3 regions of the Actinosynnema sp. NPDC049800 genome follow, and region 3 is predicted to be linked to each of the others. Evidence: riboswitches for the same ligand, from Rfam matches in the RefSeq annotation. Region 3 holds a riboswitch; each other region holds the start of a gene.
What was found. Region 3 has a riboswitch for S-adenosylmethionine ahead of AB0I91_RS06325 (aminotransferase class V-fold PLP-dependent enzyme). Riboswitches for the same ligand answer to the same signal wherever they lie in the genome.

Region 1: it holds a riboswitch for S-adenosylmethionine, as region 3 does, so the genes downstream of both, AB0I91_RS21140 (methionine ABC transporter ATP-binding protein) here and AB0I91_RS06325 (aminotransferase class V-fold PLP-dependent enzyme) in region 3, are expected to answer to the same signal.
Region 2: it holds a riboswitch for S-adenosylmethionine, as region 3 does, so the genes downstream of both, thrC (threonine synthase) here and AB0I91_RS06325 (aminotransferase class V-fold PLP-dependent enzyme) in region 3, are expected to answer to the same signal.

Annotation. Positions count from the first base shown of each region.
Region 1 covers NZ_JBFAMT010000017.1:42,238-48,782, reverse strand. Annotated here, with positions in the region: gene AB0I91_RS21155 (TatD family hydrolase) at 1-712, shown strand, start outside; gene AB0I91_RS21150 (resuscitation-promoting factor) at 992-2,425, shown strand; gene rsmA (16S rRNA (adenine(1518)-N(6)/adenine(1519)-N(6))-dimethyltransferase RsmA) at 2,436-3,314, shown strand; SAM riboswitch class I at 3,401-3,493, shown strand; gene AB0I91_RS21140 (methionine ABC transporter ATP-binding protein) at 3,697-4,707, shown strand; gene AB0I91_RS21135 (methionine ABC transporter permease) at 4,704-5,387, shown strand; gene AB0I91_RS21130 (MetQ/NlpA family ABC transporter substrate-binding protein) at 5,416-6,222, shown strand.
Region 2 covers NZ_JBFAMT010000012.1:93,990-100,534, reverse strand. Annotated here, with positions in the region: gene AB0I91_RS17175 (DNA internalization-related competence protein ComEC/Rec2) at 916-3,396, shown strand; gene AB0I91_RS17170 (hypothetical protein) at 3,440-3,688, shown strand; gene thrC (threonine synthase) at 3,857-5,119, opposite strand; SAM riboswitch class I at 5,131-5,246, opposite strand; gene holA (DNA polymerase III subunit delta) at 5,344-6,327, shown strand.
Region 3 covers NZ_JBFAMT010000003.1:226,403-232,947, forward strand. Annotated here, with positions in the region: gene AB0I91_RS06315 (RluA family pseudouridine synthase) at 1-835, opposite strand, end outside; gene lspA (signal peptidase II) at 909-1,493, opposite strand; gene AB0I91_RS06325 (aminotransferase class V-fold PLP-dependent enzyme) at 1,517-2,839, opposite strand; SAM riboswitch class IV at 2,879-2,993, opposite strand; gene AB0I91_RS06330 (potassium/proton antiporter) at 3,134-4,615, opposite strand; gene AB0I91_RS06335 (M28 family metallopeptidase) at 4,813-5,760, shown strand; gene AB0I91_RS06340 (DUF167 domain-containing protein) at 5,757-6,038, opposite strand; gene AB0I91_RS06345 (TetR/AcrR family transcriptional regulator) at 6,031-6,545, opposite strand, start outside.

The sequences.
Region 1 (6,545 bases), on a different contig from region 3:
CCGGGCCGTCCGGGCGGGCGTGGACCGCGTGATCACGGTGGCCGACGACCTCGACGCCGCCCGCTGGGCCGCCGAAGCCGCCACGTGGGACGACCGGGTGTTCGCCGCGGTCGCCCTGCACCCCACGCGCACGTCGACGTTCGGCGAGGTCGAGCAGGCGGAGCTGGAACGGCTCGCCGCCCGGCCCAGGGTCGTCGCGATCGGCGAGACCGGGCTGGACTACTACTGGGACTACGCGCCGAAAGCCGCGCAGCACGAGGCCTTCCGCTGGCACATCGACCTGGCCAAGCGGGTCGGCAAGCCGCTGATGATCCACGACCGGGACGCGCACGACGACATCCTCGAGGTGCTCGACGCCGAGGGCGCGCCGGCCACCGTGGTCTTCCACTGCTTCTCCGGCGACCTCTCCTTCGCGCGCGCGTGCGTGGAGCGCGGGTTCGTGCTCTCGTTCGCGGGCACCACGACGTTCCGCAACGCCCACGCCCTGCGGGAAGCCGCACTGTGGGTGCCGGAGGACCACGTGCTCGTCGAGACGGACGCGCCGTTCCTCACGCCCCACCCGTACCGAGGTCGCCCGAACGAGCCGTATTGCGCGAACTACACGCTCCGGGACATGGCGACGCTGCGTGAGACCGACCTGGGTGAGTTGGCCACGAAGATCACCCGAAACGCCGAACGCGTCTTCGGTCTTCGTGACGCGGTGAGGTCGTAGTCCTCCTTACGACGAATGGCGGACAGACTTGCTCCCCTAACGGAGTGACTGAACTCACAAGGGTTGTCGGGGTGTTGGCACAACCCCCGTGAACCCGTTACGGTCCCGTGACCGTGCCCCGAGTCGTGATTCGGGGCGCACCCGCAGTCGGGGCGGGTCACGTTGACACCAGAAGCGAGAAGCCGAGAACGCACGGGAGTTGCCGGAGATCACCAGCTGACCACCGACATCGACCGTGCGCGTCGCCGGACTTCGCGCCTTCAGGAGGTATGGCAACCCGTGAACTCGTTCAACGAGGACACCGACTGGTTTACGCCCGTGCAGTCGACACCCGCGACCGGTGTCGACGTCCTGGACAGACCCGGGCCGCCGTCCGAATGGGACACCGCGGTGTTCACCATCACCCCGGACGACGTGCTGGAAGTGCTGGGACCGGACGCCGACGCGCTGCTGGAGAGCGCGAACGTCGACGTCGACGAGCTGATCCGGCTGATCAACGCCGAGACCACGCTCCTGCCACCGATCATCATCCCCGACGAGGTCTCCCAGGACCGGGTCGCGGGCAGCCTGGCCGCCGAGCGGCCGAGCGCCCCGCCCGCCGCACTGGTCGAAGCCGCGGGGAAGTGGAAGCGGCGCTTCCTGAAGGCCGCGGTCCTCACCGTGCTGGTCACCATCTCCGGCGGCGGCGCCACCGCGATCGCGATGGACAAGTCCGTCACGGTCGACGTCGACGGCGAGGCCACCACCGTCCGCACGTACGAGTCGACCGTCGGCGAGATCCTCGCCGACGAGGGCATCGCGATCGGCGAGCACGACGCGCTGAGCCCGTCACCCCAGGCCAAGGTGAGCGACGGCGGGAAGATCTCGCTGGACCGCGGCCGCCTGGTGAAGATGACGGTCGACGGCGAGCAGCGCGAGGGCTGGGTCCGCTCGGTCACCGTGGACGAGGCGCTGGACCAGTTGCAGGTGAACGACGAGGGCGCCTGGCTCTCCCACGACCGCAACATGGACGTCCCCCTCGACGGCCTGTCGCTCGAGGTCAAGAGCCTCAAGACCATCACGCTCTACGACGGCGGCAACGCGCCCCGGCAGATTCAGACGACGGCCGTGACCGTCGACGAGCTGCTGAAGAACGAGAACCTCTCGCTCGGCCCCGAGGACAAGCTCGAGACGGCGGTCGACCTGCGCGTCACCAACGGCGCCGAGGTCCACATCACGCGCACCGGCGTGTCGGTGATCAACGCGACGGAGGCCATCCAGCCGCCCGTCGAGGAGGTCAAGGACGACACGATGATGAAGGGCCAGAAAGAGGTCCTGGACCCGGGCGAGGCCGGCGAGCAGATCGTCACCTACCGCGTCACGGTCAAGAACGGCCAGGAGGTCGGCCGGGAGAAGCTGGGCGCGAAGGTCACCAAGGAGCCGAAGCCGAAGAAGGTCAAGGTCGGCACCAAGCTCCCGCCCGACGGTGCGGTGTGGGACGCGTTGGCGCAGTGCGAGGCGACCGGCAACTGGGCCATCAACACCGGCAACGGCTACTACGGCGGCCTGCAGTTCAACAAGGGCACCTGGGACGCCTACGGCGGCAGCCAGTACGCCGCGTACCCGCACCAGGCGACCCGCGAGCAGCAGATCGCCATCGCCACCAAGCTCCGCGACGCGCGCGGCGGCTACTCGGCGTGGCCCCACTGCCAGCAGAAGCTCGGCTTGCCGTAACAATGTGCCGGTGACACAGGACTCGACGTCGGCCGGTTCGGGGAGCCACCTCCTCGGGCCGGCCGACGTGCGTCGGCTGGCCGCCGAACTGGACATCCGCCCCACGAAGAAGCTGGGGCAGAACTTCGTGCACGACCCGAACACGGTGCGGCGCATCGTGGCGGCGGCCGACCTGCGCCCGGACGACGTGGTGCTCGAGGTCGGGCCCGGCCTGGGCTCGCTCACGTTGGCGTTGCTGCCCTCCTGTCGCGCGCTGGTGGCCGTGGAGATCGACGGCGTGCTGGCCGACCGCCTGCCGGTCACGGTGGCGGAGCGGGCCGCTGAGCTGGCCGACCGGCTGTCCGTCGTGCACGCCGACGCGATGCGCGTCACCCCGGAGCAGCTCCCGGTCGCGCCGACCGCCCTGGTGGCGAACCTGCCGTACAACGTGGCCGTGCCCGTGGTGCTGCACCTGCTGGCCGTGCTGCCGTCGTTGCGCACGGGCCTGGTGATGGTGCAGTCGGAGGTGGCCGACCGGATGGCCGCCGGTCCCGGCAGCAAGGTCTACGGCGTGCCCAGCGTGAAGCTCGCCTGGTACGCGGACGCCCGCCGGGCCGGTCCCGTGCCGCGCTCGGTGTTCTGGCCCGTGCCGAACGTGGACTCGGCGCTGGTCGCGTTCGACCGGCACGAGCAGCTGTCCACTGTGGACCAGAAGCGGCTGTTCGCCTTGGTGGACGCGGCCTTCGCGCAACGCCGCAAGATGCTGCGCGGCGCGCTGTCGGGCTGGGCAGGCTCGGCCGCCGAGGCGCAGCGGCTGCTCGTCGAGGCGGGCGTGGACCCCTCGGCGCGCGGCGAACAACTGGCCGTCGGCGACTTCATCCGGATAGCCGAGGCCGCGTCCGCCCGCTAGTCGTTGATCTTTCGGCCGAAAGTGTGATTTGCCGGACGATCCTGGTTCGGACTTGCGTCAGCCGGGCCCGGTCGGGTCTACTCGTGGTGCCATCCCGAGCGGCCGAGAGACCTGGCTCCACGACGCCGCAGCAACCACCCCTCCACGGGGGCAGGTGCTTCCGCCAGGAACGATGGAGGAATCACGTGCCCAGGATGCGAATGCTCACCCGCCGGCGGGTGGTCGACCACGGTCGCCGCACGTCGTCCGCCTGTCGCAGCCGCTGAGCAGCCGCAGGCGCCTCGAATCCCCGCGTCCTTCACCCAGGACACCTTTCCGAGCTGAGCCGTCGGTCACGCACGCCCCGGGCGTGCGCTGCCGCATGCCGTCGTGGAGCGAAAACGTGATCACTGTCGAGAACCTCACCAAGACCTTCCCCGGGAGTACCGGGCAGGTTCGCGCGCTGGACGGCGTGAACCTGGACGTCGCCGCGGGCACCGTGCTCGGCGTCGTCGGCCCCAGCGGGGCGGGCAAGTCCACCCTGGCCCGGTGCGTCGCGCTCCTGGAGCGGCCCGACAGCGGCGCGATCCGCGTCGACGGCACCGACCTCGTCTCGCTCGACGGCACCGCGCTGCGCGCCGCCCGCCGGCAGATCGGCGTGGTGCCGCAAGGGGATTCCCTGCTGCGCCAGCGCACCGCCGCGGGCAACGTCGCGCTGCCGCTGGAAGCCGCGGGCGTGGCCGGGCCGCAGCGCCGCACCCGCGTCGCCGAGCTGCTGGACCTGGTGGGGCTGACCGACAAGGCGGGCTCCTACCCCGACCAGCTCTCCGGCGGCCAGCGCCAGCGGATCGCGGTCGCGCGGGCGCTCGCCGCGTCGCCGTCCGTGCTGCTGGCCGACGAGCCGACGTCCGCGCTGGACCCCGAGACCACCGGCTCGGTGCTCGCCGTGCTGGACCGGGCGCGCGCCGAGCTCGGCGTGACGGTCCTCGTGGTCACGCACGACATGGGCGTGGTCCGGAAGATCTGCGACGACGTCGCGGTGCTGGAGGACGGCCGCGTGGTGGAGCACGGCAAGGTGCTCGACCTGGTGTCGGACGCCGCGAGCCGCACGGCCGCGTCGCTGCTGCCCGCCGTGGACCAGAACCCGGCGGCGGAGTCCGCGTTCGACCGGGTCGCGGACGTCGTGCTGATCGGCTTCGCCGCCGTGGGCGCGCTGCTGCCCGAGGCCACCGGCCGGTTCGGCGTGGAGCTCAACCTGCTCGGCGGCGGCCTGACCAGGCTCGGCGAGACCCCGGTGGCCCGGTTCCGGGTCGGCCTGAAGGGCGAGCGCGCCGACTCGGCGCTGGAGTGGATCTCGGAAGCGGGCGGCTCGGTGCGCCGGACCCTGTCGGGTCCTCAGGGAGTAGCTGCGTGAGGTCCGCAACACCCTGGTCCATCGTGTTCGACGACCTGCTGGTCGCCACCGGCGAGACGTTGTACATGGTGGTCGTCTCCACCCTGATCGCCGTTCTGCTCGGAGCACCTGTCGGCATCTGGCTTCAGCTCACCGCACCCGGTGGGCTGAGGCCCCGGCCGGTGCTGCACAAGGTGCTCGGGTTCGTCGTGGACCTGGGCCGCTCCATGCCGTTCCTGGTCCTGCTGGTGGTGCTCACCTCGCTGACCAGGCTGCTGCTCGGCAGCACCATCGGACCGACGGCGGCCATCGTGCCGCTCGCCGTGGGCGCGATCCCGTTCGTCGGCAGGCTGGTGCAGAACGTGCTGGCCGAGGTGCACGTGTCGGTGGTCGAGGCCGCCGTCACCACCGGGTCGTCCACGGTGCGGATCGTGCGCAGCGTGCTGCTCCGCGAGTCGTTGCCCGCGCTGGTCAACGCCATCGGCGTGACCGCGATCGCGCTGTTGGGCTACTCGGCAATGGCCGGCGTGGTCGGCGGCGGCGGGCTCGGCGACCTCGCCGTGCGCATGGGCTACCAGCGGTTCAACGACCGCTACCTGTGGAGCACGGTCGTCGTGCTGGCGGTCATCGCCACCGCGATCCAGTTCACCACCAACCGCGTGGCCCGCGGCGTCGACCGCCGCCGCACCGCGTCCGTCTGATCGTTTTTCTCCTCACCTAAGGAATGAAATGCGTATTCGTGCTGCCCTGCTGGCCGTGCTGCTGACCGCGGTGGGCTGCGGTAGTGGCGACACCGGCGCCGCGTCCGACCCGAACGCGCCGCTCAAGGTCGGCGTGAGCCCGGTCCCGCACGCCCAGGTCCTGCGGTACGTGGCGGACAACCTCGCCGCGTCGAAGGGCCTGAAGATCGAGGTCGTCGAGTTCACCGACTACGTGCAGCCGAACACGGCGCTGGTGGACGGGTCGCTGGACGCGAACTACTTCCAGACCGTGCCGTACCTGGACACGTTCAAGGCGGAGAGCGGCGCGTCGCTGGAGTGGATCGGGCCGGTCCACCTGGAGCCGCTCGGCGTGTACTCGAAGAAGCACAAGTCGCTGGCCGACCTGCCGTCCGGCGCCCGCGTGGCCGTGGCGAACGACGCGACCAACGAGGCGCGCGGCCTGAAGCTGCTGCAGGACAACGGGCTGATCAAGATCACGCCGGGCGCGGAGAAGACGGCGACCGTCCGGGACGTCGCGGAGAACCCGCGCGGGCTGGAGTTCGTCGAGCTGGAGGCCGCGCAGCTGCCGCGTTCGCTGGACGACACCGACGCGTCCGTGGTGAACGGCAACTACGCCATCGACGCCGGCCTGAACCCCGCGTCCGACGCGCTGGCGCTGGAGAAGGCCGAGGGCAACCCCAACGCGAACGGCCTGGTCACCCGAACCGACCTCAAGGACGACCCGCGCGTGAAGGACCTGCTCGCCCTGCTCCAGTCGCAGCAGGTCAAGGACTACATCAAGGAGACGTTCTCGGGCTCGGTCCTCGCGGTGTGACGTCGGAGGGTCCTGCTGTATGACCCGAGGGTCCTGAAGGGCGGGAGAGCGTCCTCGCCGGACGGGCGGAGAGTTCTGGAAGGCGGGAGAGCGTCCTCGCCGGACGGGCGGAGAGTCCTGGAGGACGAAAAGAGCGTCCTCGCCGGACGGGCAGATCAGCAGGATGACGGCGGTGGGTGGTTTTGTGCCGGGTCCGTTGTTGGTCCGGGTTTCGTGTCATCCCACCGACCTCCCGAAGGGCTACCACACGTGTCAAGGGGGGCGGCATCGGTTCAGGCCGTGGGTATCGCTGGAGGTGCCCCCCTTGACACGTGCGGTAGGGC
Region 2 (6,545 bases), on a different contig from region 3:
GCCGTCACCTCGACACCACTCGGAGACCGCCATGCGTCCCAACGCCGTGAATCCCCACACAACGAACCACCACCCACCGCCCAATCCGCCGCACCGCAACCACTCCGACCACCACCGCACCCACCAACTCCTGAACCGCGTCCTCCGCGTTCTCCGCACCTCCCGCACCACCGGTTCCCGCCTCACCACCTTGTCCAGGTTCCGGTGGGTGACCTCGTGACCCGCTCACCCGACCCCCACCGCACCACAACCCACCCGCCGACTCCTTTCTCCGACCAGGACGTGCCGCACTTACCTCGACTCTCGGCGGCCTGCCCTTAACCAAGGCACGGACCTATGAGCCCACATACCCTGGGCCGTGGCGTCCTCGGCAGACCACCGCCCTCAGGCCACTGCTGACCTCCACCTTCAGCTCGGCCACCGCGGTCCCTTGCGGCTCGGCTCTGGCCCGTAGGGCGGCTCATCCGCACCTGGTCCGGGCCTCTGCCAACCCTGGGCCTTCGGTTCGAGGGCGCGTGCAGCTCCGCCCACACGCGCTCCGGACGGGTGAGGGCAGGTTGTCCGTCGGGCCGCTCCATTCCCGAACGAACTCGGGCCGATGACCACCGGGCACTCGGCCGCGCGGCACAGGTGGTGTGGCACCAGCCTTCGTCCGGCCACTTCGGAGGCGGGTGGACTTGCCGCTGCCAGTCCTCTCTGAACTCAGCCGTGGGTTCCCGGGCACGGGCGCAGGTCCCGTGTGGCACCTGGTCCTAACCGCACAAACGGCCTGGGCGTCCCACCCGCATACGCGTCCTGGGCTAGGGCGCTCATCGGGCTGCGCTTGGCGTGGCGGGTGGCGCGGGTGCCGGCCTGACTGCCGTCTTTCTCCGTAGTTCCCCTTCCTTCTCCGTGCCCTACTTCGGGGGTGAGGTCGTGAGTCCTCGTGCGTATCTGGTCCCTGCCGCGCTGGCGGTGTGGGCGACGGCCTTGGCCGGCCTGTTGTGGGCGTGGTGGGCCGCGCTCGTGGTCGGTCTGGTCGCTGCCGTGATCGGCGGCTTGGCCTTGCGCCGGTGGCGACCGGCAGCGGTGGCGGTGGCTGTCGCGGGTCCGGTGGCGGCGTGCTGGATCGGTGCCCAGGTTCACGGGGCGGCCCACCATCCCTTGCGGGTCGCGGCGGAGCGGGGCACGCCCACCACTGTCCACTTCGAACTAGACAACCGGCCGCACGGCTTGCGCACCAGCGGTTTCGGCTCGAGGGCGAGCGGGGTCGACCTGGTGCTGGTGCGCGGATCGCTCGACGGCGGCGGCCGGATCGCCGTGCTGGCCCCGGCGGCGCAGTGGCGGGACCTCCTGCCCGGCCAACGGGTCACCGCGCGCGGCACCCTCGCGCTTCCTCGCGAAGGGGAGCTGACGGTCGCGGTGCTGCGGGTTCGCGGGCCGCCGCAGGACGTGACCGAAGCGCCGGTGTGGCAGCGGGTCGCCGAGGACCTGCGGGCCGGACTGCGGAACGCGAGCACCGCGCTCAACCCCGAACCGGCCGGGTTGCTGCCCGCGCTCGTCGTCGGCGACACCTCCGGCCTCCCACCCAGGGTGATCGAGGAGTTCCGCACGGCGGGTCTCGCCCACGTCCTCGCGGTCAGCGGTGCGAACTTGGCGATCCTCTGCGGCGCGGTCCTGTTGCTGCTGAGGCTGCTGCGGGTCGGTCCGCGTGGTTGCGCGGCGGGTGCGATGGCGGCGCTGGTCGGATTCGTGGTGCTGGCCGGGCCGGAGCCGAGCGTGTTGCGGGCCGCCGTGATGGGCGCGGTGGCGTTGCTCGCGCTGGTGCTGGGTCGGGAGCGGTCGGCGTTGCCGGCGCTCGCGGCCGCGGTGGTGGTCCTGGTGCTCTACGACCCGGAGTTGGCCACCGAGCCGGGGTTCGGGCTGTCGGTGGTGGCGACGGCGGCGCTGGTGCTGCTCGCGCCGAGGTGGGCCGCCGCGATGAAGGAGCGCGGCGTCCCGGTGGGTTTCGCCGAGGCGTTGGCGGTGCCGGTGGCGGCGAACCTGGCCACCGCGCCGCTGGTCGCCGGGCTCTCCGGCCAGGTGAGCCTGGTCGCGGTGGTGGCGAACCTCCTGGCCGCGCCGGTCGTGGCCCCGGCCACCGTGCTCGGGGTGCTGGCCGCCGTGCTGGCGCAGGTGCACGAGCCGACGGCACGACTGGTCGTCGAGGTGGCCGGTCCGGCGGTGAGCTGGCTGATCACGGTCGGCCGGCACGCGGCGGCCGTGCCCGGCGCGGCGGTCGGGTGGCCCGGCGGCTGGGTCGGCGGGCTGCTGCTGGCCGGGGTGCTGGTGCTCGGCTACGCGATCGCCAGGCTGCGCCGGGTGCGGACGTTGGTCGTGGCGGCCGTCGTCGGCGCGGTGGTGGTGGTCGTGCCGCTGAACGTGGTCGCGCCGGGGTGGCCGGTGCCCGGCTGGTCGGTCGTGGCCTGTGACGTGGGTCAGGGCGACGCGGTGGTCCTCGCCACCGCCGAGCGCGACCGGGCGGTGCTGGTCGACGCGGGGCCGGACCCGGTGCCGGTGCTGTCGTGCCTGCGTCGGCTCGGGGTGCGGCGCATACCGCTGGTGGTGCTCAGCCACCTGCACGCCGACCACGTCGGCGGGTTGGCCGCGGTGCTGGCTGAGCGGGTTGTGGGCGCGGTGGCGGTGGGGCCGTCGCGGGAACCGGAGTGGGCGTGGGAGGAGGTGAGGGAACGGGCGTGGACGGCCGGGGTCCGCCTGGTCGAGCTGGGCGCCGGGCAGCGGCTGAGCTGGCCGGGTCTGGAGCTCGACGTGCTCGGCCCGCGCGCGGACCCCGTGCGCGGGACGGACACGAACACGGCGGTCAACGACGCGTCGCTGGTGCTGCGGGCCTCCACCGCGGCCGGGCGGGTGTTGCTGACCGGAGACATCGAGCTGGCCGGGCAGGCGGACCTGCTCGGTGGGCACGTGGACCTGCGGGCCGACGTGCTCAAAGTGCCGCACCACGGGTCGCGGTACTCGTCACCGGCGTTCCTCGCGGCGGTCCGGCCGCGGATCGCGTTGGTGAGCGTCGGCGCGGGCAACCGCTACGGCCACCCCAGCGGGGTGGTGGTCGACGCGTTGACGAGCCGAGGCGCGCTGGTGCTGCGCACGGACCGGGACGGCGACACCGCCGTCCTGGCCGGCCCGGACGGGCCGCGGGTCGCCCGCAGGAGCGGCGGCCAACCCGACAACGGACAAGGGGAGAACGATGAGGAACGACGTCTGGATCCGACTGCACTCCGGCTGGTCGCCGCAAGGCGGCAACCGGGCGCTGGCGTGGGCGCTGTGGCAGCCCGGCTACACCGCCCAACCCTGGCCGAGCGACGAGCTCCGGCCCGCGTTCACGTATTACGTGTGCGAGGAGCTGCCCAGCGGTGAACGCGGAATCGTCGCCAGGGCAACGGCCACCGGCGTGATCCGCTTGGCGCAGGTCCCCTCGGCGGACACCGCCTACCGGCTGATCGCCGACGGCCTGTTCGACGCCGACCTCGCCATACCGCCGGAGGAGTGGCACGCCGAGCGCTACAACCAGGAGAAGGCGACACGGCCCTGGCCGCAGATGCTCACCGCCTGGCGCGTGGTCACCGAACCGGTCGGCCCGCACGTCCTGCCCGAGCTGACCGCCTTCCCCCGGACCGGGTGGCTGCGCTCCTCCAGGATCGCCTTGTGACCACGACCGCGGACGGGAAGGCGTCGGTGAAGCGGAGAAGCCGCCCGGCACTGAGCCGACCGCCGCCGTAGCTACCGCGCCCCGGACCGACCGCCCGGACCGACCGTCGCCGTACCGCCTGGGACCGGAAACCGCGGTCCGACCCCAGGCGGGAACGGGCGATACGGGTCAGTCCTGAAGGGCCTTCAGGACGGCCTCGGCCGACGGCGGGACGTTGGCGCGGGGGCCGACGCGGTCGCCGAGGGCGTCCAGGGTCTTGAGGCCGTCGCCGGTGATCAGGAGCACGGTCTCGCCGTCCGGGTCCAGCTGGCCGGTCTCGATGAGCTTCTTCGCGGTGGCGACGGTGACGCCGCCGGCCGTCTCGGCGAAGATGCCTTCGGTCCGGGCCAGGAGGCGGATGCCCTCGACGACCTCCTCGTCGGTGACGTCCTCGATCGCGCCGTTGGTGCGGCGGACGGCGTCCAGCACGTAGGGGCCGTCGGCGGGGGCGCCGATCGCCAGCGACCTGGCGATGGTGTCCGGGCGGACCGGGCTGACCACGTCGTGGCCCGCCTTGAAGGCGGCCGAGACGGGGGAGCAGCCGGTGGCCTGCGCGCCGAACACGCGGTACGGGGTCTGCTCGACCAGGTCGAGGTCGCCCAGTTCGCGGAAGGACTTGTCGACCTTCGTCAACTGCGAGCCGGACGCGATGGGCACCACGATCTGGTCGGGCAGCCGCCAGCCGAGCTGTTCGGCGACCTCGTACCCGAGCGTCTTGGAGCCCTCGGCGTAGTAGGGGCGGACGTTGACGTTGACGAACGCCCAGTCCTCGTGCTCGGCGGCCAGTTCCTGCGCCAGCCGGTTCACGTCGTCGTAGTTGCCGTCGACGGTGATCAGGTTGCCGCCGTAGACGGCGGTCATGAGGATCTTCGCCCGCTCCAGCGTGGAGGGCACCAGGACCACGGACTCCCAGCCCGCGCGGGCCGCGGCGGCGGCGACGGCGTTGGCCAGGTTGCCGGTGGACGGGCAGGCCAGGACCTTGAAGCCCAGTTCGCGGGCGGCGGCGAGGGCGACGCCGACCACGCGGTCCTTGAACGAGTGGGTCGGGTTGCCGGTGTCGTCCTTCACCCACACCTTGCGCACGCCGAGGGCCTTGGCGAGGCGGTCGGCCTCGATCAGGCGGGTGCCGCCGGGGTTGGTGTTGGGGTGAGACTCGACGGTGGTCGGCACGGGGAGCAGGCCGCGGTAGCGCCAGATCGACCGGGGGCCCGCCTCGATGTCCTCGCGACGGATCCGGCCGAAGTCGTAGGCCACTTCCAGCGGCCCGAAACACTCCAGACAGGCGTATTCGGCGGCGAGCGGCGTCTCGTGGCCGCATTCGCGACACGACAGCGCGCGGGCAGGACCGAGGTCGAAGGAGGTGGTGGCCGAGGGCACACTGACAGCAGTCATCGCGAGGTATCTCCTCATCTTTCCCGCGCACCGCGGGTCGGAATTGGCACCGTGGTCGCCAGCGGACGCTGTGCGACGGGTTGCCGGGGCTTCTTCGGGCCGATCCCTCTGCCCCTCTGGATGAGCGGTATTCAGTTGTGGGCTTCAACTTACGTCACGATCCCGACCCTCAGCCAGCGACGTCCACCATCCGGACGTCTGCCACCCGTGGGAGGATCGCGCCCGTGAGTGCGCCCGCTGACATGCCCGACGCCGTGCACCTGATCCTCGGCGAGGAGGAGTTGCTGGTCGAGCGCGCGGTGCGCGGTGCGCTGGCCGCGGCGCGGAAAGCCGATCCGCAGGCCGACCTGACCCGCGTCCGCGTGACCGATCTCACCCCGCCTGAGCTGGCGGAACTGGTGAGCCCGTCGCTGTTCGCCGAGGGACGGGTGGTCGCGCTGGAGGCCGCGCAGGAGTGCGGCAAGGAGATCGCCGACGCGGTCATCGGCTACGCCAAGGCCCCGGCGGACGGGGTGACGGTGGTGGTCGTCCACAGTGGCGGCGGGCGCAGCAAGGCGGCCAAGGACCTGCCCGCGGCGCTGCGCAAGGCAGGCGCCCGGGTGACCGAGTGCCCCAAGATCACCAAGGCGGCGGACCGGGAAGCGTTCGTGCGCAACGAGATCCGCGCGGCGGGCGGCGGCAAGGCCGACCCGGAGGCCGTGGCGGCGCTGATCGAGGCGGTGGGGTCGGACCTGCGCGAGTTGGCGGCGGCGGCGTCGCAGCTCGTCGCCGACACGGGCGGCAAGGTGGACGCCGAGGCGGTCCGCCGCTACCACCGCGGGCGGGCCGAGGTGACCGGGTTCGCGGTCGCGGAGAAGGCCGTGATGGGTGATCGGGCCGGTGCGCTGGAGGCGTTGCGGTGGGCGATCCAGCTCGGCGTGCCGCACGTCTTGGTCGCCGATGCCCTGGCCGACGCGGTGCGCACGATCGCGCGGGTGTCCGCGGTGGGCCGGGGCGACCCGTTCAAGCTGGCGGGCGAACTCGGCATGCCGCCGTGGAAGGTGAAGAAGGCCCAAGGCCAGTCGCGTGGCTGGGAAGACCGAGGGCTGGCAGCCGCGATGACGGTGGTCGCGGACCTGAACGCCGACGTCAAGGGCGCCGCCGCCGACTCGGGCTACGCCCTGGAACGCGCCGTGCTGAAGATCGTCGCCGCCCACGGCCGCCGCTGACGGAGGCCTGGGGGATCGCACGGTCGGGCGGTCGGGGATCCGGAGGCTGGGGATCCGGAGGCTGGGGGATCGGGCGGCTGGGTGGCTGGTGGCCGGCGCTGGACCCTGGCGGCCAGGTGGCTGACGGCTGGCGGCCAAGTGGTTCGCGGCGGGGTGGGCGGTACTGGCTGAGGGCCGGGAAGTCAGCGGCTGAGCGGCCGGTGGCCTGGTGGCTGGCT
Region 3 (6,545 bases):
CGAGCGTGCGGGCGTGCAGCCACTGCCTGGTGACGCCGAGGCGCTTGGCCAGCACCGGGTCCGCGCCGTAGGTGATGTCGCCGACGCACGGGTGCCGCAACGCGGAGAAGTGCACCCGGATCTGGTGCGTGCGACCGGTTTCCAGGTGCACGTCGAGCAGCGACGCGGCGCGGAACGCCTCCACCACCTCGTAGTGCGTGATGCTCGGCTTGCCGTTCGCCATCACGGCGAACTTGTAGTCGTGCTTGGGGTGCCGGTCGATCGGCGCGTCGATGGTGCCCTTGATCGGGTCCGGGTGGCCCTGCACGAGCGCGTGGTAGAGCTTGTCGACCGTGCGCTCCTTGAACGCGTGCTTCAACGCCGAGTACGCGTGCTCGCTCTTGGCCACCACCATGACGCCGGTCGTGCCGACGTCCAGCCGGTGCACGACGCCCTGGCGCTCGGCGGCGCCCGACGTGGCGATCCGGACGCCCGCCGCGGCCAGGCCGCCGACCACGGTCGGACCGGTCCAGCCGGGGCTGGGGTGCACGGCCACGCCGACCGGCTTGTCGACCACGATCACGTCGTCGTCCTCGTGCAGGACCACCAGGCCCTCCACGGGCACGGCCTGCACCTGCACCGGGCGTTCCGGCTCGGGGAGGGTGATCTCCAGCACGGAGCCCGCGACCAGGCGGTCCGACTTGCCGGCGGGCTGCCCGTCGAGCACGACGTCACCCGATTCGGTCAACGCCGCCACCACGGTCCGCGACAGGCCGAGGAGCTTGGCCAGACCGGCGTCGACCCTCATCCCGTCCAAGCCGTCCGGCACCGGAAGGGACCGGTAGTCGCCGCTCATGCGCACACCTCGCTGACGCTCGGCGTGGCAAGAGCGGGGCCGGCTGCGTTGAATGACTCGCTCGCAAGCTCGCTCATGCGCCCGCCTTCTTCTCGCTGGACTTCTTCTCCACGCGGGTGCCGTCGTAGTCGCGCTGGAGCAACGCCATCAGCACGATCACGCCGCCGCCCACGCAGATGGCGGAGTCCGCCAGGTTGAACACGGGGAAGAAGTTGCCCCACGGGTCGAGCACCGAGATGAAGTCGACCACGCCGCCGCGCAGCGGGCCGGGGCCGCGGAAGATCCGGTCGACCAGGTTGCCCATCGCGCCGCCCAGGACCAGGCCGAGGCCGATGGCCCAGCCGACCGACCGCAGCCGGCGCGCGATCCACAGGATGAACACGACCACGCCGGAGGCGATCAGGGCGAGGATCACCGTCCAGCCCTCGGCCAGGCCGAACGCGGCGCCGGTGTTGCGGATCAGCGGCAGGTAGAGCAGGCCGCCGAACAGCTCGATCGGCTCGCGCCCCTCCAGCTTGTCCACCGCGATGATCTTGCTGACCAGGTCGAGCGCCAACACCAGCGGCGCGATGACGGCCAGCAGCAGGACCCGTCGCTTCGGCAGCGGTGCGTCCGGCTGGTCCGGCGTGTCCGGCTCGGTGTTGGGATCGGTGCTCACCGGGCCATTGTCCAGCATCGGAGTCAGCGCAGGAACGGCGGGAGCGCGCGCTGGTCGTCCAGCGGCGCCCAACGACCCTCCCGGACCTCGTACTCCCACCGCGAGCCCTCGACCACGAGCGCGCGCAACGCGGCCACGAACCGGTCCACGTGCTCCTCGGTGGTGCCCAGCCCGATCGACGCGCGCAGCGCGCGTTCGCCGTGGGCGAGCCGGTGCACGGCCACGTGCGCGCAGAACGCGCCGTCACGCACGCCGATGCCGTGCTCGGCGGACAGCGCGGCGGCCAGGTAACCGGCGTCCTGGCCACCGACGGTGAAGCTCACCACACCCACCCGGTCCTGGTCCGAGCCGAACAGCGTCAGCTCGTGCACGCCGGGCACGGTCTTCAGGCCCTCGCGCAGCCGCGCCAGCAGCACGCGCTCGTGCTCGGTGGTCTGCTCCCAGTGCCTGCCCAGCACGTCGCACGCCACGGCCAGCGCGTGCACGCCCACCACGTTCGGCGTGCCCGCCTCGTGCCGCTCGGGCACCGCCGACCAGGCCACGCCCAGCCGGTCGCCGTGGTCGGTGACGCGGGCCGTCGCACCACCGCCCACCAGGTACGGCTCGGCGGCCTGCAACCAGTCGGACCGGCCGACCAGCACGCCCGCGCCGAACGGGGCGTAGATCTTGTGCCCCGAGAGCACGGTGTAGTCGACGTCCAGCGCACGCACGTCCACCGGCCGGTGCGGCGCGAGCTGGGCGGCGTCCAGGGCGATCCGGGCGCCGTGCCGGCGGGCCACCCGGGCCAGCTCGGCCACCGGCCAGATCTCGCCGGTCACGTTGGACGCGCCGGTCACCACGACCAGCCGCGGGCCGACCGGCGCCGCGCGCAGCGCCCGGTCCAGCTCCAGCACCGCCTGGGCGGGCGAGGCCGGCGTGCGCAGGCGACGCACGTTCGGGCCGCGCCACGGCAGCAGCGCGGCGTGGTGCTCGGTGTCGAAGAGGATCACGGCGGTGTGCTTCGGCAGGCTCCTGGCCAGCAGGTTCAGCGCGTCGGTGGTGTTGCGGGCGAACACCACGGCGTCGCTGTCGCGGGCGTTGAGGAACCGCCGGACCGACGAGCGGGCCTGCTCGTAGACCTTGGTGCTGACCTGCGAGGCGAAGCCCGCGCCCCGGTGCACGCTGGCGTACCAGGGCAGCACCTCGTCCACGGCGTCGCGGACCTGCTCCAGGCACGGCGCGCTGGCCGCGTGGTCGAGGTTGGCGTACTCGACGCGCTCACCGGTGACCAGCGGCACGCGCAGCGACGCGCCGACCACACGGGGCAGAGCCGCGACGGTGGTGGTGAGGGGAACTGCGATCGTCATGACGCCCTCCGGGGTCCGGGGACACCCCACCGGAGAGGGAGCCCGCGCTTGCCGGGCGCCCTGCGCGCCAGGCCAGGTCCTCACCAGGGGCACCCCACCGCGGTAGGAGGGTTGCCGGCCAGCAAGCCTGGGCTTAGCGCTGGCACTCATGACCTTCGCCCCGAAGCTAACCCAGCCCGCGCGTCCCCGTCGAGGGGCGTTCACATCCTGGGAGCGCCACGGCGGGGCCGGCGTCGCGATCCTGGGGCGTCACGACGGGGCCGGCGCGGGACGTCACGAGCCGTCCCGGGCACGTCACGGCAGACCGACGTCGCCCTTCCAGCGCGCGAACCGACCCGCCCGGTCCACGGCGCGGATGCGGCGCTCGGTCGCCGTGCGCATGGCCTCGGTGCACACCACCAGCAGCTGGTCGTGCTCCTGCAAGCGGGTCGTCGGCTGCGGCGTGAAGCCGTTCGCGTCCCGCACCACGAGGCTCACCGACGAGCCCGGCGGCAGCCGCAGCTCGGACAGGTACACGCCGTGCAGCTTGGAGCCGGGCTGGATGCGGACCTGGAGCAGCTCCGCGCCCAGGTCGTCCAGCGCCGACGAGTCGACCTGCACCTCGTGCGCCTCGCCGGACTTGACCAGCCCCAGCCACTTGGCCAGCCACGGCAGGCTCGTGCCCTGCACCACGGTCAGCACCACGACCAGCACGAACACCGCGTCCACCAGCTGCTGCGCCCCGCGCACGCCCTGGATCAGCGGGATCAGGGCGAACACGATCGGCACGGCCCCGCGCAGCCCGGACCACGAGATGAACACCTGCTCCCGCCACGGCACCCGGAACGGCAGCGCCGCGAACGCCACCGACAGCGGCCGGGCCAGCAGCACCAGCACCGCGCCCGCCACCAGCGCGGGCACCAGCGCGTCGAGCAGCCGTCCCGGCGACGCGTACAGGCCGAGCAGCACGAACAGGCCGATCTGCGCGATCCAGCCCAGCCCTTCGGCGAACGACAGGGTGTCCGCCCGGTGCGGCAGGCGGGCGTTGCCGAGCACGAGGGCGGCGATGTAGACGGCCAGGAAGCCGGACGCGTGCGCGAGGTCGCCGACGGTGTAGGCGAGCAGGCACACCGCGACCGTGGCCAGCGGGTACAGGCCGGTGGCGGGCAGCGCGGCCCGGCGCAGGCCGACGCCGCCGAGCCAGCCGAGCACGATCCCGATCGCCCCGCCCGCGATCAGCTCGTAGCCCATCAGCAGCGGCGCGGTCCACGTGATCGGGTCCGGCGCGGCGAGCAGCACGACGGCGATGTAGACCGGCGCGTCGTTGATGCCGGACTCCAGTTCCAGCGAGCCGATGAGCCGCTTGCCGACGCCCACCCCGCGCAACACGCTGAACACGGCCGCCGCGTCGGTGGACGACAGCACGGCGCCCCACAGCAGCGCCGTGCGCCAGTCCATGTCCAGCAGGAAGTGCAGCGCAAACCCGGTGACCGCGATGCTCACGCCGACGGCGACCGTCGACAGCGCGATGCCGAGGCCGAGCGCGGGCTTCACCGCGCTCCACCGGGTGGTGAGACCACCCTCGGTGAGGATCAGCACGAGCGCCACCGTGCCGAGTGAGCGGGTCAGGTCGGCGTCCTCGAACTGGATGCCCACCACGGCTTCGCCGAGCAGCACCCCGATGCCGAGGTAGAGCAGGAGGGACGGCAGACCGAGCCGGATCGACACCCTGACCGCGATGACCGAGAGCAGCAGGACCGCGGCGGCTATGCCCAAGTAGCCCGTCACATCGCCCACTCGACCTCCACGCCGCCGCTGCGTCACCCGACGGGGTCATTCTCCCCGGTGATACCGAAATGGACGAATCCGGCACCGCACGCAGCGTCACCAGCCGAACGTCGCTAGCGGGAACCATGCGAAACCGTGCATGTTGACGACAGGGTCCGCCGCCCCCGGTCACCTCCACGTCCCCGCACCTCCCTGCTGGAGTCACCGTGAAGCTGCGAACGATCTCCATCGCGCTGGTCACCACCGGCGCGCTCCTCGGCTCGGGCCCCGGCCCGGCCACCGCCGCGCCGCCCTCCGCCCTGGCCGGGCCGAACATCCCGGTCTCCGCCGTGCAGGCCGACCTGGCCCAGCTCCAGAGCATCGCCACCTCGAACGGCGGCAACCGGGCGCACGGCCGTCCGGGCTACCTGGCCTCGGTGAACTGGGTGAAGTCCAAGTTGGACGCCGCCGGGTTCACCACCAGGGTGCAGTCGTTCACCAGCAACGGCGCCACCGGCTACAACCTGATCGCCGACTGGCCGGGCGGCGACCTGAACAACGTGGTCATGCTCGGCGGCCACCTCGACAGCGTGTCGGCGGGCCCGGGCATCAACGACAACGGCACCGGCTCGGCCGGGCTGCTGGAGGTCGCGCTGGCCGTGCGGTCCACCGGCTTCCAGCCGACCAAGCACCTGCGCTTCGCCTGGTGGGGCGCGGAGGAGCTGGGCCTGGTCGGCTCGACGTACTACGTGAACTCGCTGTCCACAACGGACCGCTCCCGGATCGACGCCTACCTCAACTTCGACATGATCGGCTCGCCTAACCCGGGCTACTTCGTCTACAGCGCGTCCGGCCAGCCGTCGGGCTCCCTGCGGCTCCAGCAGACGCTCCAGGGCTACTTCGGCTCGATCGGCGTGCCGACCGAGCTGACCAGCGTGGGCGGGCGGTCCGACCACGCCGCGTTCGCGCGGGCGGGCATCCCGGTCGGCGGCACGTTCACCGGCGCCGAGGGCATCAAGACCTCCGCCCAGGCGCAGAAGTGGGGCGGCTCGGCCGGTGTCGCGTTCGACCGCTGCTACCACCGCTCGTGCGACACCTCGTCGAACGTGAACGCGACCGCGCTCGACCGCCACACCGACGCCATCGCGCACACCCTGTGGACGCTGGCGGCCTAGCCGTCCAGCAGCCGCGCCAGCAGCTCGGCGGCGCCGGCCGGGGCGGGGTCGACCCGCACGACCTTGTCCCGGCCGCGCTCGCCCGCGACCACCTCGACGTCCTGCCTGCGCACGCCGAACGCCTTGGCCAGCGCCTTGCGGACGGCCTCGTTCGCCTTGCCCTCCACGGCGGGCGCGGCGACCGCGACGACCAGCGCGCCGTCACCCCACCGGCCGCCGACGGCCTCGCGCTTCGCGCCCGGCTTGACCCTGATCGAGAACCGGAAGGCGTCAGCCACGGCACAGCACCAGGGTCAACGTCTCCTCCACCAACGCCCGCCGCGCCCGCACCAGGTGCGGGCCGGCCGCCAGCAGCTGGGCCTGCCCCAGGTAGACCGAGTAGGCGAGCACGGCCCGCCGGCGCGCCACGTCGGCGGCGAAGCCCAGCCCGACGAACAGCTCCTCCAGGTAGCCGATGCGGCGCTCCGTGACGCGGCCGAGCACCGGCGCCACCGCCGGGTCGTCCTTGGCCGCGAGCATGGCCAGCTCGACCGCGCTGTGCTCGACGTCCTCCAGCACGGTGGCGAACAGCAGCCGCAGCCTCTCCGACGGCTCCGACACCGAACCGACGAGCTCGATCACGGCCTCGGTGTGCTCGCGCTCCCAGCGTTCCAGGGTGGCCTTGAGCAGGGCTTCCCGGTTGGGGAAGTGCCAGTAGGCGCTGCCCTTGGTCGCCCCGATGCGCGCCGCGAGCGGTTCCACCGCGACCGCCGCGACCCCGCCCTCGACCAGCGCCCGCAGGGCCA